DNA from 2 places in the Neobacillus sp. DFD-2R genome. Region 1 is predicted to be linked to the other one. Evidence: a T-box and tRNA genes for the amino acid it is inferred to sense, from the RefSeq annotation. Region 1 holds a T-box; the other holds one or more tRNA genes.

Evidence for each region. The T-box of region 1 lies ahead of thrS (threonine--tRNA ligase). A T-box ahead of a tRNA ligase gene usually reads a tRNA of that ligase, here a tRNA-Thr.
Region 2: it has a tRNA-Thr gene. The T-box ahead of thrS (threonine--tRNA ligase) is inferred to sense a tRNA for this amino acid. The anticodon was not compared.

Annotation. Positions count from the first base shown of each region.
Region 1 covers NZ_CM173228.1:1,325,581-1,341,950, reverse strand. The annotation lists gene AC3ANV_RS06460 (M42 family metallopeptidase) at 22-1,107, opposite strand; gene AC3ANV_RS06455 (dUTP diphosphatase) at 1,178-1,669, opposite strand; gene AC3ANV_RS06450 (sigma-w pathway protein ysdB) at 1,775-2,155, shown strand; gene AC3ANV_RS06445 (DUF1294 domain-containing protein) at 2,162-2,431, opposite strand; gene rplT (50S ribosomal protein L20) at 2,489-2,848, opposite strand; gene rpmI (50S ribosomal protein L35) at 2,884-3,084, opposite strand; gene infC (translation initiation factor IF-3) at 3,102-3,605, opposite strand; ribosomal protein L20 leader region at 3,756-3,887, opposite strand; gene thrS (threonine--tRNA ligase) at 4,063-5,997, opposite strand; T-box leader at 6,273-6,529, opposite strand; gene ytxC (putative sporulation protein YtxC) at 6,628-7,509, opposite strand; gene dnaI (primosomal protein DnaI) at 7,637-8,566, opposite strand; gene AC3ANV_RS06410 (replication initiation and membrane attachment family protein) at 8,580-9,977, opposite strand; gene nrdR (transcriptional regulator NrdR) at 10,027-10,488, opposite strand; gene AC3ANV_RS06400 (hypothetical protein) at 10,590-10,988, opposite strand; gene speD (adenosylmethionine decarboxylase) at 11,100-11,474, opposite strand; gene AC3ANV_RS06390 (glyceraldehyde-3-phosphate dehydrogenase) at 11,815-12,846, opposite strand; gene coaE (dephospho-CoA kinase) at 13,039-13,650, opposite strand; gene ytaF (sporulation membrane protein YtaF) at 13,669-14,307, opposite strand; gene mutM (DNA-formamidopyrimidine glycosylase) at 14,403-15,230, opposite strand; gene polA (DNA polymerase I) at 15,244-16,370, opposite strand, start outside.
Region 2 covers NZ_CM173228.1:3,154,036-3,170,405, forward strand. The annotation lists gene AC3ANV_RS15865 (aldo/keto reductase) at 1-779, opposite strand, end outside; gene AC3ANV_RS15870 (multidrug effflux MFS transporter) at 846-2,060, opposite strand; gene AC3ANV_RS15875 (MarR family winged helix-turn-helix transcriptional regulator) at 2,324-2,758, opposite strand; gene AC3ANV_RS15880 (YpiB family protein) at 2,923-3,483, opposite strand; gene AC3ANV_RS15885 (MIP/aquaporin family protein) at 3,919-4,584, opposite strand; RNA gene ffs (signal recognition particle sRNA small type) at 4,894-4,978, opposite strand; tRNA gene AC3ANV_RS15895 (tRNA-Asn) at 4,978-5,049, opposite strand; tRNA gene AC3ANV_RS15900 (tRNA-Leu) at 5,085-5,169, opposite strand; tRNA gene AC3ANV_RS15905 (tRNA-Thr) at 5,187-5,262, opposite strand; RNA gene ssrA (transfer-messenger RNA) at 5,269-5,630, opposite strand; tRNA gene AC3ANV_RS15915 (tRNA-Ser) at 5,640-5,730, opposite strand; gene AC3ANV_RS15920 (alpha/beta fold hydrolase) at 5,857-6,639, opposite strand; gene AC3ANV_RS15925 (alpha/beta hydrolase) at 6,991-7,692, shown strand; RNA gene rnpB (RNase P RNA component class B) at 7,779-8,161, shown strand; gene AC3ANV_RS15935 (cyclase family protein) at 8,374-9,144, opposite strand; gene AC3ANV_RS15940 (DUF1259 domain-containing protein) at 9,370-9,756, opposite strand; gene AC3ANV_RS15945 (ferredoxin family protein) at 10,073-10,369, opposite strand; gene AC3ANV_RS15950 (FAD-dependent oxidoreductase) at 10,369-11,664, opposite strand; gene AC3ANV_RS15955 (electron transfer flavoprotein subunit alpha/FixB family protein) at 11,648-12,688, opposite strand; gene AC3ANV_RS15960 (electron transfer flavoprotein subunit beta/FixA family protein) at 12,688-13,515, opposite strand; gene AC3ANV_RS15965 (LLM class flavin-dependent oxidoreductase) at 13,914-15,278, opposite strand; gene AC3ANV_RS15970 (ABC transporter permease) at 15,299-16,126, opposite strand; gene AC3ANV_RS15975 (ABC transporter ATP-binding protein) at 16,163-16,370, opposite strand, start outside.

The DNA.
Region 1 (16,370 bases):
ACTAAACCGAGGATTAAAACCTTATTCAAAGATAATTTTATCTACCGTTTCGCGATCTAAGCGCTTAATAACCTCAACAATTAACTTCACTGCATTTTCATAGTCATCTCGATGAAGCATGGCAGCATGTGAATGAATATAACGGGTTGCAATTGTTATGGCTAATGCCGGAACCCCGTTATGTGTCATATGAATGGAACCGGCGTCTGTGCCGCCACCGGGAATGGCATCAAATTGATATGGGATGTTTAGCTCATCTGCAAGATCTGTTACAAAATCGCGTAAGCCTTTATGGGAAACAAGAGATGCATCGTATAAAATAATTTGCGGACCATTGCCCATTTTGCTCATTGCTTCTTTTTCAGATATTCCGGGTGTATCTCCCGCAATACCAACGTCTACACCAAAACCGATATCAGGCTCAATTTTCGAAGCTGATGTACGGGCACCGCGAAGTCCAACTTCTTCCTGGATTGTACCAACACCGTAAACAACGTTAGGATGATCAACACCCTTTAATTGTTTCAATACATCAATGGCAATTGCACAGCCAATTCGATTGTCCCAGGCTTTTGCCAAAAGCATTTTTTCATTGTTCATCACCGTAAATTCGAAATAAGGTACAACCATATCTCCGGGACGGACACCCCATTCCATTGCATCCTCACGGCTTGTTGCCCCAATGTCAATAAACATATCTTTTATTTCTACCGGTTTTTTACGGGCTTCCGGCGATAAGATATGCGGAGGCTTTGACCCGATAACCCCGATTACATCACCCTTTTTCGTGACGATGGTTACCCGCTGCGCAAGCATAACCTGTGACCACCAGCCGCCAACAGGTTGAAAACGGAGGAAGCCTTTATCATCGATTTGCGTAACCATGAATCCTACTTCATCTAAATGGCCGGCAACCATAATTTTGGGTCCGTCTTCCTTCCCAACCTTTTTAGCGATTAGACTGCCAAGACCGTCAGTTGTAACATCATCCGCGTATGGCGCTATGTATTTCTTCATGACTTCGCGAACTTCACGCTCGTTGCCGGGAATCCCCTTGGCATCAGTTAAGTCTTTAAGCATTGCTAAAGTTTCATCTAAATTTGCCATTGTTTCGCCCCCTTTATGTATGTACGCATTCATTATACAGATTTAAACAAATTATCTACAAATTTTTCAGCTAATAATTATTTTGCTGTCTTAAATAATTTACTTCGTTTTTCTTAAAATATGCTTGTTCAATTTCTTCATTTGCCAATCCAAGCAGCGAGGCCAACTGCAAATAAGCCTCAAACAATCTAATAAAATTATTTAAATCTTTGCTCCTGCGAAAACTGCAAATCATTTCATAAACCAGGAGAAATTGCTCGTTTACATTTGCAAACGGCTGCTTTTCTTCCAATATAACTGATTTCTCATCGAATCCACATTCAATCCCGACCGACAAAATAAAATGAATGCCATCGACAAACTCCTCTAAAACCACTTCTTTTGCCGATGATGGTTTTACACTCCAAAACTTAAAACAACGGGTTTCATTTGCTAATTCACCGATTTCCACAAGTAATGCCAGAACCTTCCGGTTGAATAAATCATCTTCTTGTAACAGATGCTTTTCTTCAATATGAGCATCTAATGCTTTTTGCATTTTAAACAATTTTTCAAGCTGCATATTTCTTCTCACTCCTTTTAAAAAAATTATATCAAAACGAAAAACGGTTGAAACTTTTTAAGCCACAAATCGTATGAAAGGAAAAATGACTAGGAGGCTTAACCAATGGTTTGGTTGTTGCGCTTTGTCTTATTGTTCTTAATTATTTTCTTTTTTTATTTTGTCATAAAACTATTTTTTACTACTAATAGAAAGTTCGAGGCTGCTCAAAGGCAAAAACGTTTTTTATTTCATGACAATAGAGATGTCAGAAAGAACTTTTTACTGACCTATAAGGGTGCCGTATTTGCCGGTGAGAAATATCCGGGGACCATTGATGATTCCTTTGACGTAGTCTTAGTTTCCATTTGGCCGCAAAACACATCCTCATTAAAAGGGTTAGTCAAAGAAGACTTTTATTTTATGGAGAAAAAAATCATTGAGCAATACCCAAAAGCGGAAATTGTATGGAAAAGCCCGGTTAAAGATTTATTACAAAAAAATTAGCAGCTATTAGCGGCTTAAGTATACAATTAGAATAATTTCACCTATTGCCAGCAATGGAAAACCAATTTTAAACGACAAATGCCTTGTTTTATGGCGGAATATCTGCATTCCCATTGTTGTTCCCACTGCGCCGCCAAAGAATGCTACAAGCCATAGCGTTTTCTCACGAATCCGGTACCGGTGCTTTATCGCCCTATTTTTATCAATCTTCATGATAAAAAGTCCAATTATGTTCATAATCAAAAATGCCACGAATACCAATGTCTTTATATCCATTCTCCAATCCCCTTATAGAAAAAGCCATTCCCGATTAGAGAATGGCTTTTAAAAAAATTACTTGTTATATTGTTGTTTTGCAACGTTTGCTAATTCAGCAAATGCGTTTGCATCACTTACTGCTAATTCAGCAAGCATTTTGCGGTTTACTTCGATACCGGCAAGCTTTAAGCCATGCATTAAACGGCTGTAAGAAAGACCGTTAATACGAGCTGCTGCATTGATACGAGTAATCCAAAGTTTGCGGAAGTCGCGCTTTTTCTGGCGACGGTCGCGGAATGCATACATTAAAGATTTCATAACCTGTTGGTTAGCAACTTTATATAATGTATGTTTTGAACCGAAATAACCTTTTGCTAATTTAAGAACTTTTTTACGACGCTTGCGCGTAACTGTACCGCCTTTTACACGTGGCATGTAATTCCCTCCTATATAAATCGATCACTTCTAGTTTACTTAACGTATGTTAATAATTGACGAATGCGTTTGAAATCGCCTTTTGAAACAAGAGCTGATTTGCGAAGTTTACGCTTAGCTTTTGTAGATTTGTTAGCAAATAAGTGGCTTGTATAAGCGTGGTCACGCTTAAGCTGACCAGATCCGGTTTTTTTGAAACGCTTTGCAGCGCCGCGGTGAGTTTTCATTTTTGGCATTGGGGTAGTCCTCCTTATTACTTGTCGATTTTAGGTGCTAAAACAAGAAACATGCTACGACCGTCCATTTTCGGATGAGACTCAATAGTAGCCACTTCCTTGCACGCTTCAGAAAAACGATCTAAAACACGCTGACCGATTTCTTTATGGGTAATCGCCCGGCCCTTGAAACGGATTGAAGCTTTTACCTTGTCGCCTTTTTCCAAAAACTTAATAGCATTACGAAGCTTTGTATTAAAGTCATGCTCATCAATCGTTGGGCTGAGACGAACTTCTTTAGTAGTGATAATCTTTTGATTCTTACGTGCTTCTTTATCTTTCTTTTGCTGCTCAAATTTAAATTTGCCATAGTCCATAATCCGGCCTACCGGAGGCTTTGCATTTGGTGCTACAAGTACCAAATCAAGATTCACTCGTCCGGCAATCTCCAAGGCTTCAGTTTTGGTTTTAATCCCCAACTGCTCGCCATTTTGATCAATTAGGCGAATTTCGCGAGCGCGAATGCCCTCATTTAACAACATGTCTTTGCTAATAATTAGCCACCTCCAGGGTTAATGTGAATACAACGAAAGGGTCAAGATGGTGCTGTTTTAAAATAGGCTTCTTTTTCAAACCTGACGCTTGACACCTTGTGAACCGACAAGTATTAAGCAGTGCTTTGTTTAAATACACAAACAAAAAAAGTGCGGATGAAAACACCCACACTTTACGAAACATAGTTAATGAATCAATTGTTCACGTAATACCTGCCAACTGCTTATTCGCGTCAATCAGGTGAGAAGCGGGTGCTTCTTCTTTTCCCAAAATCGTATTCTATTTTTTACACCTTAGTTACTATATCATAAACAAAGACGCAATGTCAAACAACTATTTATATGACAACGAAATGTATTGTAGCATAAATCAATAGAATTATTCAATAGGTTTATTTTTATTTTTTCATAAAAGAAGAGAGGGGATCCCTCTCTCCTTTTAAATTTATCCTCTTGCAACTTCTGCTTTTAACGATGCAAGAAACTCTGCAAATGGCTTTGTTTCTGAGTTTTGCTCTCCATATTTGCGGACGTTTACGGCCGATTCTTCCACTTCTTTATCACCGACAACAAGCATATATGGAATTTTTTGCATCTGTGCTTCACGGATTTTATAGCCGATTTTTTCATCACGACCATCTAACTCTACTCGGAAACCTTCATTTTGAAGCTTTTCCTGCACTTGCTTCGCATATTCGTAATGAACTCCCGGTGAAACAGGAATCACCTGTACCTGAACCGGTGCAAGCCATGTTGGAAATGCCCCTTTGTATTCCTCAATTAAGAATGCAACGAAACGTTCCATTGTGGAGACGACACCACGGTGAATAACAACCGGGCGGTGCTGTTTACCGTCTTCACCAACATAAGTTAAATCGAATCGTTCAGGAAGCAAGAAATCTAATTGAACAGTTGAGAGTGTTTCATCCTTACCTAAAGCAGTTCTAACTTGAACATCGAGTTTAGGACCGTAGAACGCCGCTTCCCCTTCTGCTTCAAAATAGTCTAACCCAAGATCATCCATCGCCTCTTTTAGCATGCTTTGTGCTTTTTCCCACATCGCATCATCGTCGAAATATTTCGCTTTATCCTGAGGGTCACGGTAAGATAATCGGAAAGAATAATCTTTAATATCAAAGTCTTTATAAACATCCAACACCAGCCGAACAACGCGTTGGAATTCTTCTTTAATTTGATCAGGGCGGACAAAGATATGGGCATCATTTAATGTCATACCGCGAACTCGTTGCAATCCTGATAGAGCACCCGACATTTCATACCGGTGCATCAAGCCTAGCTCTGCTATCCGAATCGGAAGCTCACGGTAGCTGTGAATACCGTTTTTATAAACCATCATATGGTGAGGACAGTTCATTGGACGAAGTACGAGTTGTTCATTATCCATTTCCATGACAGGGAACATATCATCCTGGTAATGATCCCAGTGTCCGGAAGTTTTATAAAGATCGACACTTCCCATCACAGGAGTGTAAACATGGTCATAGCCCATGCGTACCTCTTTATCGACTATATAACGTTCGACGATACGGCGGATTGTCGCCCCTTTAGGCATCCAGATCGGAAGTCCTTGACCCACCTTTTGTGAATTTGTAAATAGGTTTAACTCTTTACCCAGCTTGCGATGGTCACGCTCTTTCGCCTCTTCTAACAAGCGGAGATGCTCTGTCAAATCCTCTTTCTTAAAGAAGGCAGTGCCATAAATACGCTGCAGCATTTTATTATTGCTGTCGCCGCGCCAATATGCACCCGCGATGCTCAAAAGTTTAAATTCTTTAATCTTTCCGGTTGAGGGAACATGGATACCACGGCAAAGGTCAAAAAATTCACCTTGTTCATAGATGGTTACTGTTTCCTCATCAGGAATCGCTTCAATTAGTTCGAGTTTATAAGGGTCACCTGCTTCTTTAAACAGTTGCACTGCCTCAGAACGGCTAACCTCTTTGCGAACAACTTCAATGTTTTCATTTACGATTTTCGCCATTTCTTTTTCAATCTTCGGAAGGTCTTCAGGAGTTAACGATTCGTCAAGATCGATATCATAATAAAATCCGCCTTCAATAACCGGACCCACACCAAGATTTACATTTGGATACAGTCTTTTAATCGCCTGAGCCATTAAATGAGCTGTACTATGGCGCAAAACCTCCAACGAATCACTCGAATCAGCTGTAACAATTTCTATTGAACCGTCTTCAAGGATTGGACGGCGAAGATCAAACATTTGACCCTTCCATTTACCGGCAATCGCTTTTTTCTTAAGACCGGGGCTAATGGATGCAGCAATATCTTCCGTTGTTGTTCCACACGGGAACTCCTTTACTGCCCCATCCGGAAACGAAATCTTAACAACGTCTGACATGGTAATTCCTCCTTTTTAGAAAAGCGGAAGCGCCTTGCCCAGGGGCGACAGGTATAAGACGAGCCGGCATGAAGGTTGCTTTTTAACCTTCATGCCGGATTGGCTTATAACCCCGAGCCCCTAGGCGCTGGAGCTAGACAATTTTCTAAGTTAAATTATAATTTTAAAAAATAGGTTGTGTTAAACTTGCCTGTTGATTTGCGCTCCAATCAACATAGTTACAAAATCAACAATGGCCATTAACACAGCCAAAAAATAAAAAAACCCGTCCCTGGAAAAGGGACGAGTTTTGATTAACACGTGGTTCCACCCAATTTTTCAATTCTAATAAACGTTAAAGGCTCATTAAAAATGACTTTAGGTCAGATAACGGTTGTTGCCGTCAGCGATTACTTGCCTCATGGTCATCATAAGGGTTCACTGCTGAAGTTTAAAGGTGGTAAGTATTGATTCCGTAATAGGAGATTTTCAGCCAAGCTCTCCCTCTCTGAGATTCGTAAAAAAATACTGTTATCCTTATCATTACTTTTGCTGCATATATTTTACTATGTAGGTTATTATAATGATTTGATTTTAAAAAATCAAGGGACATAAACCTAATAATTTTCATTATTGCAATATTATTTAGTTTTATCCATGATTCTCCGAATTGGTATCATCTTTAATGCTCCACTTCATCGTAGCACGAAGAGCTTCAAATGTTTTAATTGTGACTCTTTCCTCAAAGATATTTTTTATTGTTCTAATGAGCGGTTCATCAGGATTTTTCGCATAAAGAAAAATTGTCGTCGGCGCAAGTGATAATAGCGGTGCAATTGAAACAGAATCAACATAAACCGGATGATTCACCAGTAATTTCCGGTCAACCATTTTGACTAATTCTCCACGTTTGATTTCCTCAAAATCTTCCGTATAAAATGTAACCTCTTCATCAAACAATAAATGAAGAATGCCCATTTTAGGTTTACGGTTTGCTAAAAACTCCCTTAGTGTTTGAACAAACATTTGATATTCCTGCTCCATTTTATACTCATCAATTGAAATTTCCACATAACCTCTCAACTTCTGAATATAAGAGCGCAAACGAAATTTGTGAAATGAATCAAAAGAAAACGAAACATTATTTTGAAAAATTTGCTCAATAGCAGCTCTGATATTCGGCTCTTCGCTGGTTTCCTTCAAGAAGGCTGCTAAATCCTCTCTTTGCCCTTCAAGGATGGTATAAATAATCTCCATTATTTGCTGCTGCTCTTCCGGATCCTCATAGTAATAATGTTCCTTTAAAATGCCTCTTAGCCAATCATCTTGCTTTATTTTAACAATAAACTCGTAAAATGCCTCTTTTGTCTTTTTCAATACAGCATAAGACAGGCTGCTATCAATAATTTCCACTATAAGTCGATCTTCATAAAGAAGAATATCATTATTTTCCTGACTATATGATAAACACTTCAGCAAGTGATTATAAAACCTGATTGCATCCATCTTGCTTTGGAAGATGATCTCTGCCAACCAAATCCCCCCTTAGACCATATCTTGTTTTAATATATATGGGGAACTTGACCAAAATAGAAGTTAGTAAAAAAGAAAAAGGACTGCCGACATTTGTTCGGCAATCCTTTTTCTTGATCTGTAAATCTTAAGTTCTCCGGTTCGGACCATCTACTAACACCGGTTCACTTAAACTCCGAATTCTTTCCATGATTCTCCTTGCTTTCATTTTCTCTTCTTCACCACGCTGGCTATAGGTTAAATGATGCTCCAGCTCTTGAAAGTCAAAATTCGAAGTGAAAAAGGTTGGAAGGTTTTCAAGCATCCGAAATTGCAGAATCGGGCCTAACACTTCGTCTCTAGTCCAACTGGATACAGCTTCAGCGCCTATATCATCAAACATGAGGATTGGCTCTTTTTTTAGGGCTTCTATTTTTCCATTTAAGGTTGAATCGGCGATGGCACTTTTCATCTCTCTCAATAGCTCCGGGACATAGACAATCATAGATGAAATATGCTTCTTTGCCAGCTCATTTGCGATAGCGCCTAACAAATAAGACTTTCCTACCCCAAATTTCCCATAGAGATATAAGCCTTTTTGCTTTTTGTTTGTCTCGTAATTCATTAAAAAAGTGGCTGCCTTGTCGACTGCATCGAGCCTGCCGGAATCTCCTTCAATGGCCTCAAAGGTAGCTTCCAAGATATCTTTAGGTACATATAGACTTCGAATAAGCTGTTGATTTTTCCTTTTTTCATCGTCCATAATTTTTCTTGGGCATCGTTCATAGACCACATCGATTGTATTCCGCGTTAATACTAATTCCGGGTGGTAACCTTTCATAATATTGATACACCCCTCAAGACTTGGACAGTGGTTACATTCCTTACTTTGATTGGTATACTCGTACAATTTAATCAAGCTTTTATCAATAATCTCTTGGGAAATCACATTCTGATGCGTTGTTAAGAAAGCTTTAATATCGGGATGTTGAAGTGTGTCATGACGCATTTTTTCATAACGTTTCTGAAAGTTCTCATTTGAGGCTAATCGTTTCAGTGTTTGGTTAATCCTTTCCATATTTCATCACCTCCTATTTTCGGAATGCCTTTAATTTTTCTTCAATGGCACGCTTCTTTGCTTCAAGCTCAGAATTTGCCCCATTTGATGTATCTTTAACAGCTTCTTTGGAATTGTCGTCAAACCAATCAGGAAGGACCTCTGTCCGAATAGACTTTTGCTTCGCTGATTTCCCTGATTTTTTTCCATCGCCCCAACCAACATAGGTGTTATGCTCTTTCTTTGCCAATTCCATTGCCTCTTTTACCGTTTTAACCTGCTTTCTAGCCCAGTGACCTGCTAGTTTTTCAACATAGCCTTTTGTAAATTTCATATCTGTTCTTAACATTACAAAGTGAATCAACACATTGATAACACCCGGCAAAAGCTTTTGTTTGAACATCACATCTTCTACGATTTGTATATCAGAACGAGAAGGCTCGCCACCGCCTGAGAGATCCTTAAAAAATTGAAGCGGCGAGGTGGTTTCTAAGTAACGTACTAATTTTTCTTCCTGTGTTTTCGGCTCTGCTATTTGAACTTGATGTTTGGAAGGCTGAGTACGTTCAATTAGGTTAGGTAACTGATCTTGATTTACATACTGATACCAATCCCGGGCACCCTTTCGTAATTCCTCGATATCGATTTCACTGTTCTCATTAATAGCACCTAATATGATATTTTTCATCTGAATGGGATCAATGGTATAAAGAAAGGCTAGATTACTAACTACTTCTTTAATCTTTTGGGTTAGGGCCTTCTTAGGCACAAGCGATTCATTTAAACCGGCCATCAACAGGTCAAAATCAAAGGTATGGGTATCAATTTGCACTGGCTGCGGGTCTCTTCGGCCAATAAACTGTTGATTGCCATCCGCTTCAAATTCCCCTGAAATGTCCTGAAGATATTGAAGACTTCCTGGAGTGGCCGATTCAAACACATCTTGAAATGCTCTTGTGACATCAAGAAACTCACTTTCTTTAGGCTTTTGCTGATCGCTAAAAAATCGTTTAAGTCTGGCAAAATGATTTTTCCCTATCTTTCGGTATAAATAAATATTTAACATACCATCTAAAAAGAATTGCTCAGGAGTTAATGGAGGATGCAGCTCATAGATAAATGACCGCTCTCCTTCATCTGTCTTGACAAATGTTTTCAGCAGTCCAATTCCTTCCAATTTTAAGCGTGCTTCGTATATTTCCTTTAAATTCATTTCTAATAGATTCATCAAAAGGTGATGGCTTGAGGATTCGGACCATAAGCGATTCTCCTCCAGCTCTGCCCATAGCGTCATATATAAACTAAAGCAAGTGGATCCAATTAAGGGCTGATATAAAAATGTCAGCACTTTGCGATCATAATCATGCAGCAAACCATTTGCCGCTACAATATAACGGTCGATAGGAACGAGTTCCTGCCAATGCTGCACCATATTTTTCAAACCTTTCTTATAAAAAGGAGCTAAATACCGCATTAGCTCCTTAAGATTTCTCTTTCTTTATCAATTCCTTTAATTCTTCAATGAATACATTAATATCCTTAAATTGGCGGTAAACTGAAGCAAAGCGGACATAAGCGACCTCATCAACATGCGCCAGCCTGTCCATCACCATTTCGCCAACCAGTTCGCTTTTTATCTCAGAAACCCCTTGATTACGGAGTTCTTTTTCTACCCCTTGGGTTATATCTTCTAATTCCTTTAAGGCAACAGGACGCTTTTCACATGCCTTAATAAGGCCTCTTAAGATTTTATCCCGGCTGAATTCCTCCCTGGTACCTTCTTTCTTTACAACAATAAGCGGGATTTCTTCAATCTTCTCAAACGTTGTAAAGCGATATCCGCATTCTTCACATTCCCGTCTTCTTCTTGTTGCTCGCCCCTCATCAACAGGGCGGGAATCCAGCACACGTGTACCGTAATTTTGACATGATGGGCATTTCATGATTAATCAACTCCAAATCTATCCCGTAAATCCGCACCAATGCTTAGCAGTATTCTTACTATTATCTTATTAAAAAGAAAATCTTTACACAAGTACAAGTATCATCTGTTTTTACCCGATCTAATAAATGTATGTAGTTGGTTTAGACGTTGATAATAGGAGATAATTCGCTTTTTTAAGGCTGGGTAATTCCCAGCTAATGAAAAGCGTTCTGTTGAAATTTTGAAGTCTACAGCCGTCTCCAACGGTCTTTCAGTTACAACCGTAGCGATAAGGAAACAGGGGATAGGTTTAGTGACTTCAACAGCGATTTCCCCATGCTCTTTTGAAACGGTGGTGATACGGCAATCAACATCATCATGAAATAGCTTTTCAACTGTTTGAAATAGCTGGTTAAAGTTCGCCTTATAATAGTGTGTCTTTAGCTGTTCATCCGTTAAAGAATCAGATGTTTCAATTTGTTTACTAAATCGTAAAAATAAGTTCCCAAAATTAGCCATGACTTTCCTCCAATAATTAATCCCTTTTTTCTTAGTTTACACATTCGGAGAGAAAATAAAAAGAGATGTATGGTTTCATACACCTCTTTACGGGTTATTTTTTATAATTAATTAAAGAACCTTTGCCTGTTTTACATTTACAGGACCCATACCACGCGGGATTTCAATATTTTCACGAGTTTGAGCATTTAATGCTTCAGCAATATAATCAGCAGCAACATTTGGATTCAAATCACCGCAAGTATACACATCAATGCTTGCATAACCATGTTCAGGGAAGCTATGAATTGTTAAATGTGATTCAGAAATAATAACAACACCGCTCACACCTTGTGGTGCAAATTTATGAAAAGCTACTTCGCGAATTTCCGCCCCTGATTTAAGTGCTGCTTCTACAAAAGTTTGTTCAATAAAATCCATATCATTCAATTTTTCAAAATCGCATCCCCATAATTCAGAGATAACGTGACGTCCCATTGTTTCCATATTCTTATTTCCCCCTCTAACCTTTTTCCGCTTCGATCTTGAAATCCTGTTATTGACGGTACCCAAGTAACTACCACGGGGGAAAGTTAGTCCAGAGAGGTCCTAACCCTTTAAGTAATTATCTGCTACCTAATTTCAAGAAGTTCACGATGACTAGTATACTTTGTTTATATTTATTTTGCAACCTATCAAATTAAAATTTTTAAAAGTCTAATAATGCAAAAGGGTTCGATGGGCATATTTCTCTCTTATTATTTAAAAAAACAGTATTTACAGCTTCATTTTATGCGAAGTAGACAAAATGGCCACAAAAAAAAGCTGTCAATCGACAGCAATTTTTTCAACCCACTTTTACTTGGTTGGTTTTCGCCATTTCTTCTGCCACATAAAGCGCAAGATCCACAACACGTGACGAATATCCCCATTCATTGTCATACCAGGCCAATACTTTAACTTTTCTTGTTCCCATTACCATCGTTGACAGCCCGTCAATGATAGCTGAATGTTGATTTGTATTGAAGTCAACTGAAACAAGCGGCTCCATAGTAAATTCCAGAATGCCTTTTAACGAGCCATGTGAAGCATCAATAAAGGCATTATTAATATCATCCGCTGTGACATCCTGTTTAAGGTCTACAACTAAATCCACAAGAGATACATTTGGTGTTGGTACCCGAAGTGCCATTCCATGCATCTTACCTTGCAACTGCGGCATCACTAGTGACAAAGCCTTTGCAGCTCCTGTCGTTGTCGGAATGATGCTTTGTCCACAAGCTCTTGCTCGACGTAAGTCTTTATGTGGATTATCAATATTCTTTTGATCATTGGTGTAGGCATGGATTGTCGTCATTAAACCGCATTCGATACCAAATCTTTCATCCAATACTTTTGCAACAGGTGCCAAACAGTTGGTTGTACAGGATGCATTTGAAATAATATCATGTTGGTGGATATTTAACATTTCATCATTTACACCCATAACAATTGTAACATCTTCATTTTTACCAGGTGCTGTTAGGATTACCTTTTTAGCCCCGGCATCCAAGTGAAGCGCAGCCTTATCACGGGAATTAAATTTACCGGTCGCTTCTATAACTACATCGATGTTTAATTCCTTCCATGGAAGTTCCTCTGGATTTCGATAATTTAATAACTTAATTCTTTTGCCATTTACAATTAACTCATTATCAAAAGGGATAACTTCCCCTTCAAAAGGTCCATGGTTTGTATCATATTTTATTAAATGAGCTAAAGTTTCTGCAGGATAGCCCGCATTTATCGCTACAACTTCAAGTTTTTTTTCAAGGATCGCTTTTCTAAAAACCATCCTCCCAATTCTCCCAAAACCGTTTATTGCTATTCTTGATTTCATTTTACGGCCCCTTCCGCATTAATGTTATACTTTTAACTTGTTTTATAGTAATTAGTATAACATATTTATCAAAAAATGCGATAAATAAACTGCGGATTTTTAATGTTTTATAATTCTGATATTTCAAAAGCATAGGAATACTCATTTTTTTCGCCCCAAAAAAAGAGAAGAGGCAACCTCTTCTCCTTTTTGCTATATAATATTCTTATTTAAATTCCATTGCATAAACACTTTATTAAGTTGTTCTTTAGTTTCCTCAATTGATCCATTATTATCAATAACCGCATCCGCTAAGATGACTTTTTCTGAAAGGGGCATTTGGGAATTCACCCTAGCCTCTGCCTCCGTGGCTGTTAGGTTATTTCTTTCCATTAATCTCTGCAGTTGAATGCTTTTATCCACATAGACAAGGAGTGTTTTGTCTACCATATACGTTAATTTGCTTTCAAATAAAAGAGGAATATCCAGAACAACAATTTCTTCGTGGTTTTGATTGGCTTTTTCAATTTTCTGTTGCATCCTTTTTCTTACTTCCGGGTGAACGATTTCATTTAGTTGCTGTCTTTTTTCAGCATCATGGAAAATGATCGAGCCTAACTTTTGCCTGTTTAATTCTTCATTTGGCAGTAGAATATCATGACTAAACACATCAATAATTTTAGCGTAAGCATGTTCTCCCTTTTGAACTGCAAGGCGTGCTTCAACATCTGCATCAATTACTGTAATCTTTATTTCCTTTAACATATTTGATACTGTACTTTTTCCACTGGCAATTCCGCCTGTTAAACCAATCACTAGGGACATGCTTTTACCCTTTCTTATTTATAATATTTTCCAGATTCCAATCATCATTAATAAAATACCCGGCAAAAAAGTGAACTTCTGAATCCACTCAAAACGGTGGAAAAATGCTCCGCACTTTAAGCCTAATAGGACAAATAGTGAACTCATTATTGCTACTGTTAATGCTAAATAGTATGGAGAAAACCCGAGCATCGCTGCTCCAATACCTGCACCAAAGGAGTCTAATGACAAGGCAAAGCCAAGCATAAGAGCTTCAATGCCTGTTATGGTACCGGATTTATCAAAATCGGCAGACATTGGTTTTTTTAATATATTTATAACGATACCAAGTGAGCGGATTTCAAAATTTACGATCGTTTTTTCATGTTCTAGCTTATCCTTTTCCTTCTCGGGCCGAAAAAATTGATACAAAACTCCTGCACCCAAAGCAATGAGAATAATTCCCCCAAGGCTTGCTGTGATGCTCGGTGATAATATTTTTGCGAGACCATGTCCGATTGACACAGCAAGAATCATAGAAATAGCCGAGCAGCTTGCAATAATGAGCACAGATTTTAATGGCATTACCATTTGCCTCAATCCATAAGTAAATCCTACACTAAAGCTATCAAGACTGAGAGCAAAAGCTAGTATAAGAAGTGAGAACAATTGAAACATAATGTTTAGGGCTCCTTCCTGTCAATCACTACGATAGTATATGGAAGGAGCCAGTCTAGTGTTATTCAATTCATTTTACGTTTTAAAAAGATCATTTAAAGCTTTTGACAAGTAGGACAATAATGGGTCCCTCGGCCGCCAACGGTCGTTTTTTCAAGCGGGGTTCCACACCTTTTACATTCTTCGCCTTTTCTGCCGTATGCGTATAATTCAAGCTGGAACATACCGATTTCCCCCTGTGAATTCACATAGGAACGGATGGTGCTTCCGCCTTTTTTGACAGCTTCATTTAAGGTTTTAACAATTTCCCGATGAAGGATAGATATTTCTTTTTCATTTAGCGTATTGGCAGGTCTCTCCGGATGAATTCCTGCACGAAACAGAGCCTCATCCACATAAATATTCCCAAGACCAACTACGATTTTCTGATCTAAGAGAGCCGGTTTTATCTTGCGATTAGTATTTCCAAGTTTTTTCACCAAGTATCTTTCAGTAAAGCTCTCTTCAAATGGTTCAGGACCAAGCTCAAGCAATGGAGGTTTTTGAAATTCCTCCCCTTTTCTAAACAAATGCATCGTTCCAAATTTACGTACATCCCTGTACCTTAATTCGGTTCCATCAGTAAAGTGAAAAATAACATGGGTATGTTTATCAAAGGGGTCTTCTTTTGAATATAATCCGTATTTTCCTTCCATTCGCAGATGGGACACTAAGGCGTATGTTTCCGTATAGAGAATTAAAAATTTCCCTCTCCTGCCCACATCCTCAATGGTTTCCCCTTTTAAGGCATCGATAAATTGTTCTGCCTCTACAGGTTTTTTAATGATTTTCGGCCAATAGACCGATACATTCTCTATTTGTTTTTGAAGTACAAGCTTAACTAACGTTTTTCTGACCGTTTCAACCTCAGGCAGTTCCGGCATTCAGATCCCCCTTTTATTTTGCATCAAACCACGTTGGGCCGTAAGAATAGTCCACTTTTAAAGGAACTTTTAGCTCTAAGGCATGTTCCATCACATCCGGAACTAATTTCTTTAGTATTTCGACCTCATCCTGCGGTGCTTCAAAAATCAATTCATCATGTACCTGAAGCAACAAACGGGATTTTAGTCCTTGATCTTTTAACGCAGCATCCATGTCAATCATTGCCTTTTTAATAATATCGGCAGCGCTGCCCTGAATTGGCGTGTTCATGGCTGTTCTTTCAGCAAAGCTTCTCAGGTTAAAATTACGGCTCGTTATTTCAGGAATATATCTTCTTCTTTGCATTAAAGTAGAAACATAGCCTTTTTGTTTTGCTAATTGGATTATATCATCCATATACTCTTTGACACCCGGATAGCTATCAAGGTAACGCTCAATGAATTTGCCTGCTTCCTTCCGCGTAATCCCCAGGCTTTGTGATAGTCCATAATCACTAATTCCGTAAACAATTCCAAAGTTAACCGCCTTTGCTTGGCGCCTCATGTTAGAAGTTACCTCAGCCTCGTTTACATGGAATACTTCCATAGCCGTTTTTGTATGAATATCCAGGTCATCTTTAAATGCCTGAATGAGCTTTTCATCACCAGCAATATCAGCCAATACACGCAGTTCAATTTGTGAATAATCAGCAGCAAAAATAACCCAGTCCTTTTCAGAGGGTACAAAAGCCTGGCGAATCTTTCTGCCTTCCTCCAGTCGAATTGGTATGTTTTGCAGGTTGGGATCTATCGAGCTTAACCTGCCTGTTGCTGTTAATGTTTGTTGAAATCTTGTATGGACCTTCTCCGTTTTCGGATCAATTACCTTCAATAGACCTTCAATATAGGTAGACTGAAGTTTTCCCAATTGTCTATAAAGGAGAATATGCTCAATGATTTCGTGCTCAGAAGCCAACTTTTCCAGTACATCGGCTGATGTTGAATAACCGGTTTTCGTTTTCTTAAAGGATTGAAGGTTTAATTTTTCGAATAAAATAACCCCTAGTTGTTTCGGTGAGTTAATATTAAACTTCTCACCTGCCAAACTGTGAATTGTTTTTTCAATTTCTACCAGCCGTTCGTTTAATTCTACACCCATCA
Region 2 (16,370 bases), 1.8 Mb from region 1:
CGATTTAATTCATTAATTGCAGTCATTTCATCCACAGTTAGGTCGAAATCAAACACATTAAAGTTTTCTTCTATTCTCGATGGGGTCACAGACTTTGGAATAACGATCGTATTATTTTGTAAGTGCCAGCGTAAGACAACTTGTGCCGGAGTTTTGCGATGTAACGAAGCAATCCTTTTAATCGCTTCGTCTTGTAAAACTTCTCCTCCCTGATCAAGAGGACTCCATGCTTCGATAAAAATATCATGCTTTGCACAAAACTCTTTTAAAACATTTTGTGCAAGGTATGGATGACACTCAATTTGGTTTACAACAGGCTTTACCTCACACTCATTTAAAATACGTTCTAAATGTTCAATTTCAAAGTTACAAACTCCTATCGCCTTCACTCGGCCATCATGATAAAGCTTTTCTAATGCTTTATATGTATCAACATACTCATCAAATTGAGGAGTTGGCCAGTGAATCAAATACAAATCAACATAATCCAGACCTAATCTTTCTAAGCTTTCATCAAAGGCTCGTAATGTATTTTCATAGCCCTGATCACTATTCCAAACTTTTGTGGTAATAAATAATTCTTCACGAGGAACAGAAGATTCTTTTAAAGCTTTCCCAACACCTTTTTCATTCTTATAGATCATCGCTGTATCAATGGATGTATATCCTACTTCAAGTGCTTTCGCAACTACATTGGATGCTTGATCATCTTCCACTTGCCAAACACCAAATCCAAGTTGCGGCATTTTTACACCATTGTTTAAGGTAACGAAATTCATTTTGCATTTCTCCTTTTAGCATTATTTTAATGAATCTAATCTATGTGAAAGATTAAGAGATTCCTTCTATGATCTTGAAGCTTGCACCCCAAGCGATGGTTTTCGAACTAAAACAAAATACGATAGGAAGGCCATAAAGCTTGCAAAAAAGATCACGACGCCCATTGGAATGGCTGTATACTCTCCTGCAATTCCTACAAGCGGAGCTGTTAATGAACCAAGTACAAATGGCAATAAACCTAATAGCGCTGAGGCACTTCCCGCAATATGTCCTTGTGTTTCCATGGCTAATGCAAAAGACGTTGTTGCAATAATTCCGATAGAAGCTACTAAAAAGAATATGGGAACGGCGACTGCGAAAAGTGGTGCTTTTAAAAGGAGAGCGACGAGTAATACGGCACCCGAAAAGTTAGAAATAAGTAACCCGATCTTTAAAAACGTTCTCTCCGAAATGATGTCTGTAAAGCGGCCAACCGTCTGGCTTCCAATAATTAAAGCAATCCCATTCGTTCCAAATAATAGACTGAATTCTTGAGGAGATACACCGTAAATATTTTGATAGACAAAAGGAATTCCGGATACGTAGGCAAAGATTCCTGCAATGATAAAACCTTGAGTGAGGGCGAACCCGGCAAATTGGCGATCTTTTACTAAAGAGCCGAAATTCTTCAATAGTTGAGATAAGTTACTTGGGACGCGGTTTTCCTTTGGTAATGTCTCTTTTAGTTTCACTGAAGCAGTGAAGAGTAACACCCCGCCAATACAAGCCAAAACAAGAAAAACCCCCTTCCAATCAGTAAAAGCGAGTATACTGCCTCCGGCAATCGGCGCAACGATTGGGCCGAGGTTACCTACTAACATCAATAAAGCAAAAAATTTGGTTAGTTCCCTTCCGCTATAGACATCACGTACAATGGCCCTAGAGATCACGAGTCCACCTGCTGCTGAAAAGCCTTGTATAAAACGAGAACCGATAAAGAAATAAATATTGGGTGCAAACGAGCAAGTTAATGAAGCTAGTAAGTACAAGCCGAGAAAGATAAGCAATGGTTTACGGCGACCTTGAACATCGCTCAAAGGACCAATAATCAATTGCCCCAAACCAAGGCCTAATAGGCATGTAGTTAAACTAATTTGTACTAAAGAAGCCGTTGTATGATATTCTTTTACAATCGTGGGAAATGAAGGCAAATACATATCGATTGTAAAAGGTCCTAAAAGTCCAAGTGATCCTAAAAGTAACGCAAGCTGTAATCGTTTCTTTCCACTTAATTTATTCAATTTTTCATCGCCTTTCTATAAAAACAGTCATCTTCCGATGGTACCTGTTTTTATTTTCACAATTATTTTTAAATGTATGTGCATGCATACAAATTACCATGTTACAAAACAATCCGTCAAATTTAAAGATTCAGAAAAAACAGACACATCCCAATCGGCACTATACGCACCAAATAGTACCTCGGACCAAAAAAAGAAAGTTCTATATCTAGAAGAGGACACCCGTTAATCGAGTCCAATAATCAATCGTACCATTAGTCATTTCAAGACTTAATTTGTTCAAGTAAGCCTTGCAGCTCATCTATAATCGTTTCTTTAGGAAATGCATTTGCAAGGGTCTTATAAAACGTAACAAAAGCCTCTTTAAGCATCTCTTCTCCTTCCGTTGTTAAGGAAGTGAAAATGGCTCTTCGGTCATCGACGCAAATATGCCTTTTTAAGGTTCCACAGCCCTTTGCTTCAAATCTGCTTACAAGTCTCGATATAGCGCTTTGACTTAAACCCACCATACTCTGAAGTTGTTGTAATTTTAATTTTTTCCCGGGGGCTTTGGATAAAAATAAAAGCACGTAAAACTCATTTAAAGATAATTGATGACTCTGTTGGAGGTTATTTTCTAATTCATTGGTAATTTTCATTTGTATGTTTGTTAGAGATAACCAACTCGTGATCAGCTGATTTTTTTGATTTGATTCCATTCGTACACCTACTCCAGGTTCTACTATTTTTCCAACTGCAAGAAACATCCGTACTTATTATGCATTATAAATGTTTATGTGTCACTGCAAAGGTCCTGATTTTTATAGTAAAGGCCAAATCTTTTATCGTCAAACCGGATCATTTTCAAAGCATTCATCGCCATCTATCCATTGTGTTTCTTTGCATATTGCTCCTTCAGCCTTGCAGTTAAACTTTTAAATAACTCTTCATCTTTCTGATCCAGTGCCACATCAATCTGTTTTTTTACTATCTCTATCTCTTTTTCCAGCAAAATTTCGTCCAGAATATCATCTACTATTTTTTCGTCCTTCTGAACTTGGTTATACTGTTTAATATTTTCTAATACCGGGCTTTCAATAAGTTGCAGGTACCGATGATTGAGCATTTTTCCACTAAAATGAATGATGATATTAACTTTTTCACATGGATTCATCATTAGATCGCCCAATGCCTTTGATACTTCATCTGTTTTGCGTTGATTATAGTAAAACGAAAATCCGGGTTCATCCGAATTCATGCTTGAAATCACAATCGTTTTCCTACTTAGCATGATTTTCTCAGTAAAAGAAACATTTTCAAGTATGTGAAAATTATTGATTATATATTCTATTACCTTACGTGCCTCTGAACGTTTCAGCTGCTGATGTTCTAAAAACCATTTAAGGAAATTCCGTTTTTCAATCGGTGACACCCATTTACCCATAAAAACACACCTACTATATTCATTTCTCCCTATTTTATCATGTTATGGTAGATACGTATTAAAGCCTCAAACAAAAATGTAGGAAATTTACTACTCTTTCAAAAATAAATTCTCTAATAACACCCACAAAACTATGTAGCAGTATCATCTTAATCCACTCATAACCCTCTTGAAATATATTGATAGCGCATTATTCGCAGAAGGTGGAGTCACATTAACGATCTTGCATGAAATTCTTTCAAATAGACTTTATTAAAAAATAACCTCAGTCAATTGACTGAGGTTATTTTTTAATCCACTTTTTAGTTAAAAGCAGGAAGGCGGTTAAATGGCGGTGTCAGCAGTGCGTGATAAATCATCAGCATCGATTCCGCCTATTTGTTTTTTAGACCAGCAATCTTTAAAACTAAACATATCTTTTCGATGAACCTCACTTTATTCTTCAGTATCGAATACAAATTTTCCCACAAGGGCTGCAATGATACCACCTATGATTGGAGCAACGATATATACCCATAATTGAGAAACAGCTTCACCGCCGGCAAATACTGCTGGTGCAAGGCTTCGTGCAGGGTTAACTGAAGATCCTGTCAATGGAATACCAAATATGTGAACTAACACTAACGTTAAACCAATGACAAGTCCAGCAAAAGGGGTATTACCATTTTTACCGGTTACGACCATAATGACTAAAATAAAGACGAATGTTAATACAGCTTCAACTAAGAATGCACCCGAATATCCAAGATGTTCAAAGCCATTTTGTCCTACATTTTCTATCGTCATGTTAGATAATTTTAAAAAGGCAACTAATATTGCAGTTCCTAAAAAAGCACCTAAAACCTGTGCTACTAAATAACAAAGAAGTTCAGAAGCATTTATTCGTTTGTTTACAAACATGGCAATTGACACTGCCGGGTTTATGTGGCATCCGGAAATGGTTCCAATACTATAGGCCATTGCAACAAGGGATAATCCAAATGCCAGAGCAATTCCTAAAATACCAATTCCATGAATTCCGCCACCTAAAACAACTGTTCCAGTTCCGAACAATACCAGTATAAATGTACCGATAAATTCAGCAAATCCCTTCTTTAGCATAATAACTCCTCCTTACACGTAGTTAAAACGCAATTTTGCATTGAATAGGGTAATTTTGTAGGATTTTTAGATTTAGCTGTACCGGATCCGTTGGCAAATGACTAGACGGTAAGTTCTCACCAATTGGTTTTTATCTTAGAGCTCTAAGTTACTATGAATATATGACATATATGAGTCGAATTAGACTTTTTTTGTGTCTGCTTTTTTGATCTAATTTCACTTCAACAACATCTTTCTGTATCAACTTGTTTGAACAAATGAAAAAACACTAAACTCAAAAATGAGTTTAGTGTTTTTAGCTTTCCGGTTTATGTAATAGCCCACACAATTTCACTAGTTATGGCTGCTGCGTTCCCGCCCTGACCCGTTCTTAGTGTCTTTGTTGGACTATGACTCCGCAGGTAGGACTCGAACCTACGACCGATCGGTTAACAGCCGATAGCTCTACCACTGAGCTACTGCGGAATAATGGCAAGTTAGTTTGCTAACGTAAAAAACTTTGGTGCGGGTGAAGGGAGTCGAACCCCCACGCCTTGCGGCGCCAGATCCTAAGTCTGGTGCGTCTGCCAATTCCGCCACACCCGCAAATTTTAGTGAGTTAATGGTGCCGGCTAGAGGACTTGAACCCCCAACCTACTGATTACAAGTCAGTTGCTCTACCAATTGAGCTAAACCGGCATAGTTAAGTGGAAATGACGGGAGTCGAACCCGTGTGCAAAGATATTGGTACTTATACATCTACGAGTGTAGTCAGTAAAATTAGTTTCGCCCACTTCTTTAGCCTACTGACAGGCATTGAAGCGGCTAGTCCGGTTATTCTCTTCCTTCATCCTCAGACGGCGGAATTCGGCGTAGTCCACTTAGAATGAGTCCCTTACCCTACCACATGGACGATGGAGGGAGGAACCGCTAACGACTGTTATTAAGCAGCGAAAGCGAAGTTGTTGTTTTGTTTGCCAGTTATAGGCTTTGACGTTTTTACGTGGCCGATCCCCACGACTCGCAATATAAGCTCAAACTATCCCTGTCGATACCAAGACATTCCCATATTATAATGGCAGAGAAGAAGGGATTTGAACCCTCGCGCCGGTTACCCGACCTACACCCTTAGCAGGGGCGCCTCTTCAGCCTCTTGAGTACTTCTCTATAATAAAAACCATATCGCAAAGTTCCGTTAAGAACTTACAAGAAAAATATATCATCTATTCAAATTGGAAGATAGCTGTAAATTTTGGTAGTTCAAAAGTCCTGATTATACACTCAGGAGGTCATTCATTTTCCACCCGGTTCCTTATATTTCTTGATAAATTGCTTGATTAAACTATTTAATTGAAAGGCTGCCTTTGTTGGAATTTGGTGCTTCACATCCTGGATCCACATCAATTCATTATGCGGTAATTTTTCATGCAATATTTTGGCATATCGATGAAAACCTTGATCTTTTTGTCCATAGATTAATAAAATGGGGCTTTTTATATTTTTTAATTTATTTGTACAATTATAGGACAAGCTATACTGATAATATTCTTTAATATTTTGGGCAGTTCCCTTTTGCTCTTCCTTTACCATTTTCCAATATGAAGATTTGGTTGAATTCGACCAGGTTACATACAATGCTAATGCTGAAAGGGCCTTTAATTTTGTAAAGGTAATCGCTGCTTTAATTTTATTTTTTAAGACCCTATCGCTTACTTCAGACATACCGCTAATGACGATCCCACCTGAAGCTCGATCCGGATAAGATAGTAGAAATTCAAGGGCGATTGTCCCTCCTGTTGAATAGCCGCAAATAAAGGCCTTTTGAATTTTTAGATGATCTAATAAAAGCTTCAAATCTTCTGCAATCAAATGATAAGTTAAAGGCTGTTTTGAAAATGAACTTCTTCCATGTCCTCTAATATCGAAGGTAATAACCAGGAAATCCTTTGATAATTCCTTCATTTGGTTCTCAAAATTTAAATGAGTAAGTACCGGAGGATGAATAAAGAGTATAGGTATCCCTTGACCTTGAACCGTAAAATAGATTCTGCAGCCGTTCGCCATCATGAAGGGCATGTATCTGAACACCTCAGTTTTAAAAGAGTTTCTAACTAGGACAAGACAAATTATATATGCTTTAAATTTTTTAAAAGTTATTTTTATGATTCCAAAATTTTTCACTTTTATCATTGAAGACGATAAAAATCTTATTAATCCAAAGAAATCCTTTTTAAATCTGTGTATTAGTCAAAGACTACCCTGGAAGACTATGAACGTAATTCTTAATTAACCCATCCATCTGAACGATCATTAAAAATATTCAAACAAACAAATTCAGTGTTGATTGTGGAACTGAATCGGATGTTTCAGCTTAGCATTTTTCCCCAAACGAGCCTTTTCCAATCAACTGTCGTGGAGGGATTTTTCATGGATTTATGTATCATTATTCATGGATTCGCAGGAAACCCTTGGGAAATAGAACCATTGGCACATGCCTTAGAAGGAATGGGTTACGAAGTAATGACCCCATTGTTACCTGGTCATAGTATGAATAAAGAGCGGATGCAAAAAGCTACTGCGATGGATTGGTTGCAAATGATGGAGAAAATCGTTAAAAAGGCAATTGAAGAAAACAAAGAGATTCATTTGATTGGTTTTTCGATGGGGGCAATGATCGCTTCTATTATGGCGTATCGTTATCAAATATCAACCCTGATATTGCTTTCTCCAGCAGTTTACGTGCTGACACCACACTTATTAAAAATGAAGCTAGACCAATTTTTTCGCCGTACTAGAACGAAAGAAAATGGTTTATTATTCGGTCAAAGGATTCTTAAAAATCCGTCATTCATTCGTTCTACTCCTCTTTATAATGTGTTCCAATTTCAAAAAATCGTCCGAGAGGCGAAAGTGATTTTTCAGCATATTACCATCCCAATTTGTATTATTCATGGTCAAAAGGATGAGACAATAGACCCAAAAAGTTCGGAATTCATTTATCGTTTAGTTTCATCAAAAGAAAAAGAGTTACATTATCTTCCTCATTCAAAGCACCACATTTGTAGGGATTGTGAAGTTGACACTGTCATACAAATAGTTACTAAGTTTTTAGATGTTCACAGAACATGATGGAAACACTGGAATTAACCTACTAAAGATTTATCCTGTTGACCATGATATAGTATTTAATGTCGCTTTTGGACGAATGAACATGAAATGGTGAGTAGTCGCGGTTCCTTAATGGAGCTGAGGAAAGTCCAGGCTCGCACAGTGCTGAGATGCCTGTAGTGTTCGTGCCATCCGCAAGGTTGGGCAGTTGATGATAGGATCGACTGACGGCGGTGAAATCATGCTAAGTCCCTCGGGATATGCTGAGAATAACCTGAAAGTGCCACAGTGACGGAGCTTTTCCGGAAACGGAAAAGGTGGAACGGGTAAACCCCACGAGCGAGCAACCCAAACTAAGGTAGGGGCATCATCCTGCGGGAAATGAACCTAACGGATGAATCGGCCATCGGTCGATAGATAGATGACTACTACTTCCGGTACAAGGCAAGAGCCGATTGCAGTACGGAAGAACAAAACCTGGCTTACAGCCATTTCATGAACTGATTTTATTTTTTATATACGAAAAAACTAAAAATAATAGATTTTTTCAAAATGGGTTTACTTCAATAGGTAAACTTTAAATCTCATAGAGAGACACACGTCATTTCACATAGGAAGTAACGTGTGTCTTTTTGTTGTTATATAGGGAGACAGGTAGAAAATTGGCTGACATAGTCAGATGAACGTAGACCATTCTTTTTCTTACTCAAAAATAGCAACAGGGCGTGCCCAACCTGCACTGGCGTCTTTTATCTTTATTGGAAAAACAGCTATTTTAAAACCAAATCTTTTAGGTAATAAGTCTAAGTTTGCTAGCTTTTCAATTTGACAATACTCTGCTTCTTTTCCAACATAATGAGCGGCCCAAAGGACACCATCGCGCGGGTTCTTTTTAAAATCCTCTGCTTGTTTATAAAGTGGTGTATCCCATCCCCATCCGTCCGTTCCCATTACCTTAATCCCCTTATTAATCAGCCATCGTGTCGCCTCCGCAGAAACTCCTGCATGGACAGCTGCATAGTTTTCCTGATAATATTTTTTATCCGCATCCGTTCGGACAAGGATAATATCGTATGGCTGCAATTGATAGTCCATTTCTTTTAATTGTTTTTCAAATTCTCTAACCTCAATCTCATAGCCTGGTTGTTTATCGCTAAAATTAAACAGAACCCCGTTGCCGTAGAACCATTCAAGAGGAAGTTCATCAATGGTTCTGGAGGCTTTACCCGCAGTAGTAGCAGCATAGTGCCATGGTGCATCCACATGAGTACCGGTATGTGTGGTTAAGGTAACTGTTTCTACTGCCCATGCTGCACTGTCTGGAAAATCACTAGGTTTCAGGCCCAAAACCCGAGCAGCTTGTTGTGCTCCTTGTTCATGTGTTCCATAGATAATCTCTGGTGGAAAAGGCTCTTTTGCATTATTGTCTAATGGTACACTTAAATCAATAATACGTAGATTCGGTCGATTCAATTTTTAAAACCCCTTTTTAAAGTTTTTATTGGGATTAAAATTTGACAGGTTTGAGATAGCTAGATAGATTTATCAATGTTGTAAATAACAAGAGTTATTAGTACCTTTTAATATTTACTACTAATTGACTTTTTCTATTCCAGTTTTCTTACTTAGAAAAAAGAACCTAAAAAGTGCCTTACCCATAGTATTTTTAAGCGCAATCTTTTTGGAAGGAAAGCATCGTTAGTACCTTAGCGCCCTTCTGACATTCCTTGCAAAATCTAATGGATCATCAACAGCTTCAATATTAACGTAAATCAAATTTGGATTATCAAATAGCCACTCATTGTGTATAGATGAAACTATTATTCCTTGTTTAAGAATGGAAGCAACAAAATTCTCGACTTCTTTTTGCAGGAGTGCTACCCTCCCTAGGCACAATGCTCGTCCGGTCTGATTATCTCTTGATTCAAATGAGAAAGAAGAAGTAACTCTGAAACGTTTTCCTAAAATTATTGTTTGTATTTCATTTCGATTTATAGTAGCAACGCATTTTCCTCCTGCAAATCCCTCTTGTCCGCCGATAATTCTAGCAAACTCTTGACAAATTAGTTCATCATTAGACACCAACTATACATCTCCTTTCTAATATATTTAGGATATGAATAAATGAATAGATTTGAAACGGACATACATTTATTTTGTAATAAAAAAATACAGAATAATTTGTATACAATCTATTTTATGGTAAATTTTGGTTTTATTTCCTCTTTTAAGGTGAAATACAATTGAATAAAATGGATATATACCTTTTCCCCCACGGAAAATCTACACACTACAAAGGACTCCCTAATGGAAGTCCTTTGTTTTTTTTCTCATTATCTATTCTAAATTCCAATCCTTTAATTTTGTGGTCACTCGTGGTCGCATTCGTGAACAAATTAAATTATGCAAGCCTGAACACAATTCCGTGACCGCCCTTCGGATACTCCCATTTAATATTTTGATGCGGGCAGCCAATGCGGCAACTGCCGCATTCATGACAGCCTTCGTAACCAACATGCATGCGTATGTCTTCCCATTTATAAATCTCTGCCGGGCAAAAGATCGTACATATTTTATCAGGACATTGTGTTAAACAAATATCATTATCTTTGACATGAAGATGAGATTTTGTATCGGCATTGAAGCGAACAAGGTATTGCTTTTCTTCGATAGACTGATATTTTTTCTGTTCACTCATTATTTCATCACCTTCCAAGCTCGATACACATCTCGAGCGAGTTTGAATTTTTCTTTACCTGAGCCAAAACCACTCCATATTTTCTTTTGTTTTTCCCATTTGGACGAACCATCAACGGTAAAAAATTGACTCGCTGCTTTGTTCACCATTGGAATATAGGCATCAAAATATTGCGGAAATTTATTAAAATGATGGGTAGAATCCTTATATTTTTTCATATCCTGGCCGACAAACCCATTCATTAACTTAACACGGTAATGGTCGAGCATACCAACAGAAAAATCTCCTGCTTCCTTCGCTAATAGAACCGTTTCCGCTGCTAACCTTCCGGAAGTCATCGCCAAGTTAGAACCCTCACGATGGATGGCATTGACTAATTGGGAGGCATCCCCAATCACGATAACACCGTTCCCGACAATTTTCCCCATTGAATTATAGCCACCCTCTGGGATCAGGTGGGCTAAATACTCTTGCGGCTCGCTTCCTTGAATATACGGGCGGATCATCGGATGGTTTTTCACATATTCAAGTAAGTCATATGGTTTAATTTTATGTTTGATCAGCCCGGACAAAAGGGTACCCACACCAATGCTTAACGTATCTTTATTGGTATAAAGAAACCCTGTGCCCAAAATTCCTTTTGTGGCATCTCCAAATAATTCAATGGTGCAGCCCTGATTTTCTTCGAGGTTGAAGCGGTCTTCAATCACTTTTTTATCAAGCTTCAAAATTTCCATCGTCGCTAAGGCTACTTCATCCGGTTTATACTCCTTATGAAACCCAAGCTTTTGTGCCAATAACGAGTTTACACCGTCTGCTAAAACAACGACATCGGCATAGATATCTCCATCCGGTCGGTCGGTTCTGACGCCGACAACCTTCCCATTTTCAACAATACATTCTAATACGACGGTTTCCGTTACTAAGATCGCACCTTGTTCTACCGCTTTTTCGGCAAACCACTGATCAAAATTAGCCCTTAATACAGTAAAGTTATTGTAGGGTTCCTTTCCCCACTCCATTCCCTTATAACTAAAGGTGACGGCAGACTCTTTATCCATCATCATAAATCGTTGTTCAACGATCGGGCGCTCGAGGGGAGCTTCCTTATAAAAGCCCGGGATTATGTCCTCCATCATTTTTCGATAAAGGACACCTCCCATGACATTTTTTGAACCCGGATACTCTCCTCTTTCCAAAAGCAATACGTTTGCGCCGCCTTTTGCTAAGTCATGCGCACAGGAAATTCCAGCTGGACCTGCCCCGACAACAATACAATCAAACTTCTCTGGCATAACTTACGCTCACCTCCTCTTTAGATAATGCCTTTTTAAACTGTTCAATTAATAATGGCACGATTTCAAATGCATCCCCAACAATTCCATAATGACAAGCTTGGAAAATAGGGGCTTCCCTGTCTTTATTAATGGCAATGATTAAGCCGGAATTTTTCATCCCTACTACATGTTGAATCGCACCGGAAATTCCGATCGCAAAATAAATTTTTGGCGTTACCGTTACACCGGTTTGACCTACTTGGTGAGCATGATTAATCCAGCCCGCTTCTACTACATCCCGGCTGGCACCCACTGCTCCGCCAAGAGTTTCTGCTAAATGGTGAATTAACTGAAAGCCCTCAGGACTCCCTAACCCTTTTCCACCGGCAACAATGATGTCCGCTTCGTCGATTCGGACTTTTTTTGTAGTTTCCTTCACAATTTCTAATACTTTTGTCCGGATATCTTCTTCTTTTAATGCAATCGTTTCTTCGATCACCTTTCCTGTTCTGCCTGGTTTTGGCGGCAACGCTTTCATGACTTTTGCACGTACGGTTGCCATTTGCGGCCGATATTTTTTACAAAGAATCGTCGCCATAATATTCCCCCCAAATGCCGGGCGGCTGGCCAATAACAGACCGGTTTCCTCTTCGACATCTAACTCGGTCGTATCTGCCGTTAATCCGGTGGGCATATCAGTGGCAACTGCACTAGCCAGGTCTTTTCCGGTTGAAGTAGCACCGAAAAGGATAATTTCAGGTTTATATTTATTGGAACACTCAAGAAGTGCCTTCATAAAGGATTCTGTTCGATAATGTTTAAAAATGGGCTGGTCATATACATAGGTGGTATCCGCTCCGTACTCAAAAACGGTTTTGGTTAAAGGTTTAATATTTTCCCCTATTAAAACCCCCGCCAATTCCACACCTCGTTTATCGGCTAATTTTCTCCCTGCTCCTAATAACTCTAGTGAAACAGGAGCAATTTCCCCGTTCTTTTCTTCAATAAATACCCAAACACCCTTATAATCTTTAAAATCCATCAATTTCCCTCCTTTACCGTAAACAATTCTTTCTTTTCAAGGATGACGGAAAGTAATTGTTCAACTTGCTCCAGTGGTTTGCCTTCCATAATCGTTCCCCCTTCAGGTGGAGGAGGGGCCCATACTTTCGAAACAATCGTTGGTGAGCCTTTCAAACCAAGCTGTTTAATGTCTATATCCTCCAAATCATCTACAGACCAAATGATAGGCTGATATTTTGCAGCTTTTAACATGTTTGGAAATGGAGAATACGGCACTTCATTGATTGTTTTTTCAACTGAAAATAAACAAGGTAACGTGGATTTAATCACTTCATACCCGTCTTCTAATTTCCGATGGACAATGGCATATCCCTCGTCTTTATTAATTTCTGCTACTTTATTAACCGAAGTTAGCGGTGGAATATCAAGCCTTCTCGCAATTCCGGGACCGACTTGCCCTGTATCTCCATCAATGGTCATTTTCCCACAGATGACGAGATCAACAGGATTGGTTTTTGAAATTTTTTCCAGAGCCTTCGTAAGGGCATAACTGGTTGCTAATGTATCCGCTCCAGCAAATCTCCGGTCTGTGATCAAATAACCTTCATCTGCCCCAATTTCGATGCACTTTTTAATCGCCTTCACAGCTGGAGGCGGGCCCATCGTTACGACGGATACAGTCCCTCCATACCTTTTCTTTAGACGTACCGCCTCTTCTACAGCATGGGTATCATATGGATTTAATATGGCAGGTGCCGTCCTCCGATCCATCGTGTTTGTTTTTGGATTCATCTTAATAATTTTCGTGTCAGGTACTTGTTTAATACAGGCCACAATATGTAGCATTAAACCCCCTCCTTATCATAAGAAAAGCACAAGGCGCCTTGCTCACAATAAAACAAACTCAAGTTGCCAGGTGCCTGGAGCTAGACCATTTCTCACCTAAAAAGTTTTTCTTTTCTTATTTAACTAGAAAACTTGTACCGATTTAGAGACCCTAAGTTGATACTGGTTTAAAGTCTATTTACATTTACTATATTAAAGGAGTTGTACTTACATTCGGATTTTTAAGATAAATATCTTAATAATAGTAGATAATTTGAATTTGGCGGGGGTTGTCGGGTTGAAGAGCATAGGTATCAACGATTTGGCTGCGGGCGTATTCCTATAAAAGCCGGCTTTCCTGATTTTATAGGAAACCGGCTTTTTAGATAGGTTATTTTTCGGGAAACAAACTGGTACCACTAACCGAGGTTATATTGTTTCTTTTTTGGCTCAATAAGAGTATTAACTGGCCGCTTTAATCCTAAATTCTCACGTAATGTGTTGCCTGTATATTCTTTACGGAACAACCCGCGTTGTTGCAGTACTGGAATAACCAGATCAACGAAATCATCTAGACTACCAGGTAAATAAGGAGGCATGACATTGAAGCCGTCCGCTGCCCCATTTTCAAACCATTCTTGCATTTGATCCGCAATTTGCTCAGGTGTACCCTTGATCTCCCGATGTCCGCGGGCACCGGCTATCCGTTGATACAGTTTGCGAATCGTCAAACCTTCACGATCGGCAAGATCCTTTAATAATTGGAAACGACTTTTCCCGCCATTAATCTGATTTAATTCAGGCAAATCAGGGAGTGGTCCATCCACCGGATATCCTGATAAATCAACACTTATCATACCAGACAAAAGAGATATCCCTGCTTCTTCAGGTATAAGTTCCTCGAACAGTACCTTATTTTCTTCCGCTTCTTCCTCCGTTCTCCCAATAACAGGGAAAACACCAGGCATAATTTTCAATTCCTCCGGTGAGCGACCGTATTTTACCATTCTTCCTTTCACATCAGCATAAAAGCTTTGAGCTTCTTCAAGCGTTTGCCAAGCAGTGAAAATCACCTCGGCTGTCCGCGCCGCAAGCTCCTTCCCCGCTTCAGAAGAACCGGCCTGGATGACAACAGGATGCCCTTGCACCGGCCGGGAGATATTTAACGGACCTGCAACGGAAAACCATTCTCCTTTATGATTAATGGAGTGTATTTTGGAAGAATCCGCAAATCGGGCTGACTCTTTATCAATTATTAACGCATCATCCTCCCAACTATCCCATAGCTTCGTGACCACATCGACAAACTCTTCAGCACGTTCATACCGCTTTTCATGAAGGAGCTGCTGATCTAAATTAAAATTTTGGGCTTCTACGTCAGTGCTTGATGTGACAACATTCCACCCGGCACGGCCGCCACTCAAATGATCAAGAGAAGCGAACCTGCGGGCTACATTAAATGGTTCATTAAAGGTTGTTGATACCGTTCCCACAAATCCGATATGATTTGTTACAGCAGAAAGGGCTGACAAAAGGGTAAAGGGTTCAAATAACGTATTCACGGTTTGGCCCAGTACCTTTTGATTTTTCCCTCTCACCGCATAGCTATCCGCAAGAAAAACCATATCAAACTTTCCACGCTCCGCTGTTTGGGCAAGCCTTTTGATAAAATCAAAGCTCATAATTTGATGGGCTTCTGCCTTTGGATGCCGCCAAGCAGCGACATGATGTCCAGGGATCATAAAAAACGCGCCTAATTTCATTTCCCGATGATTATGAGTCATGTTCATCCCACTTTCTTTTATTATTCATTTGGATTTGTTTTCCAGCTAGAGAATTTTCTCTCTAAGGAGACTAAAAGATAATTTATAGCCACACCGAGCAGAGCAATCGTGATAATACCGGCATACATTTGCGGAATTTGGAAGTTCTGTTGCGTATAATTAATGAGATATCCCAAACCTTCCTTTGCTCCAACCATTTCGGCCGCAATCAACACAAGGATCGAAGATGATCCGGACATACGTATTCCGGTAAAAATAGTCGGAATGGATGCAGGCAAAATCACTTTATAAAACAGTCTGTAGGAGGTCAGCCCCATTGATTTGGCTGACTTAATAAGTAACGGATCAACATTTCGAACAGCATTAATCGTATTTAAAAGAATCGGAAAAATACAAGCAAACAAGACGATCGAAACTTTAGATGTTTCACCAATCCCAAGCAGCAAAATAAAGACTGGTAATAACGCTAAGGCAGCCGTATTACGAAACAGCTCCAACACCGGGTTTAACAATTCATTTGCCAGCGGATACCATCCGATTACAAGCCCTAAAGGAATGGCAATGACAATCGCCAATCCAAATCCTACAAGCGACCGGAGTATACTAGCCTGAAAGTGGGCATACAGGTCACCCGAAATTACTAACCCCCACCAGCTCTCTGCAACTTTGGAAAAAGGCGGAAAGAAAGTACGATCCGCCAACCCAATTCGGGGAGCAATCTCCCAAAGGATCAGTAAAAGCAAAATGATTATTGATTGTTTTACAAGCTTTTGCACCCAATGAAAAGAAAAACGAATGCGTTGTGATGTTTGCATAGGTGCTATGATCGATTTACCGAAATCAGGCATTTTTTTCACCTCTTCTATAAAATAATTCAAACGTTGTTAAGCTGATTGGTCTCTTTTCTCAACTGTTTGTGCCTTGCCTACCTCTTCACGAAGTAAATCCCAAATTTGGTGACGTGCCATTGCAAATTCATTTGTCGAACGTAAATCTTCTTCTTGGCTAGTTGAATGAAGAGGATTATCAATAATTTGTTTAATCGTTCCCGGTCGGGAAGTCATTACCGCCACCCGCTGTCCTAAATAAACC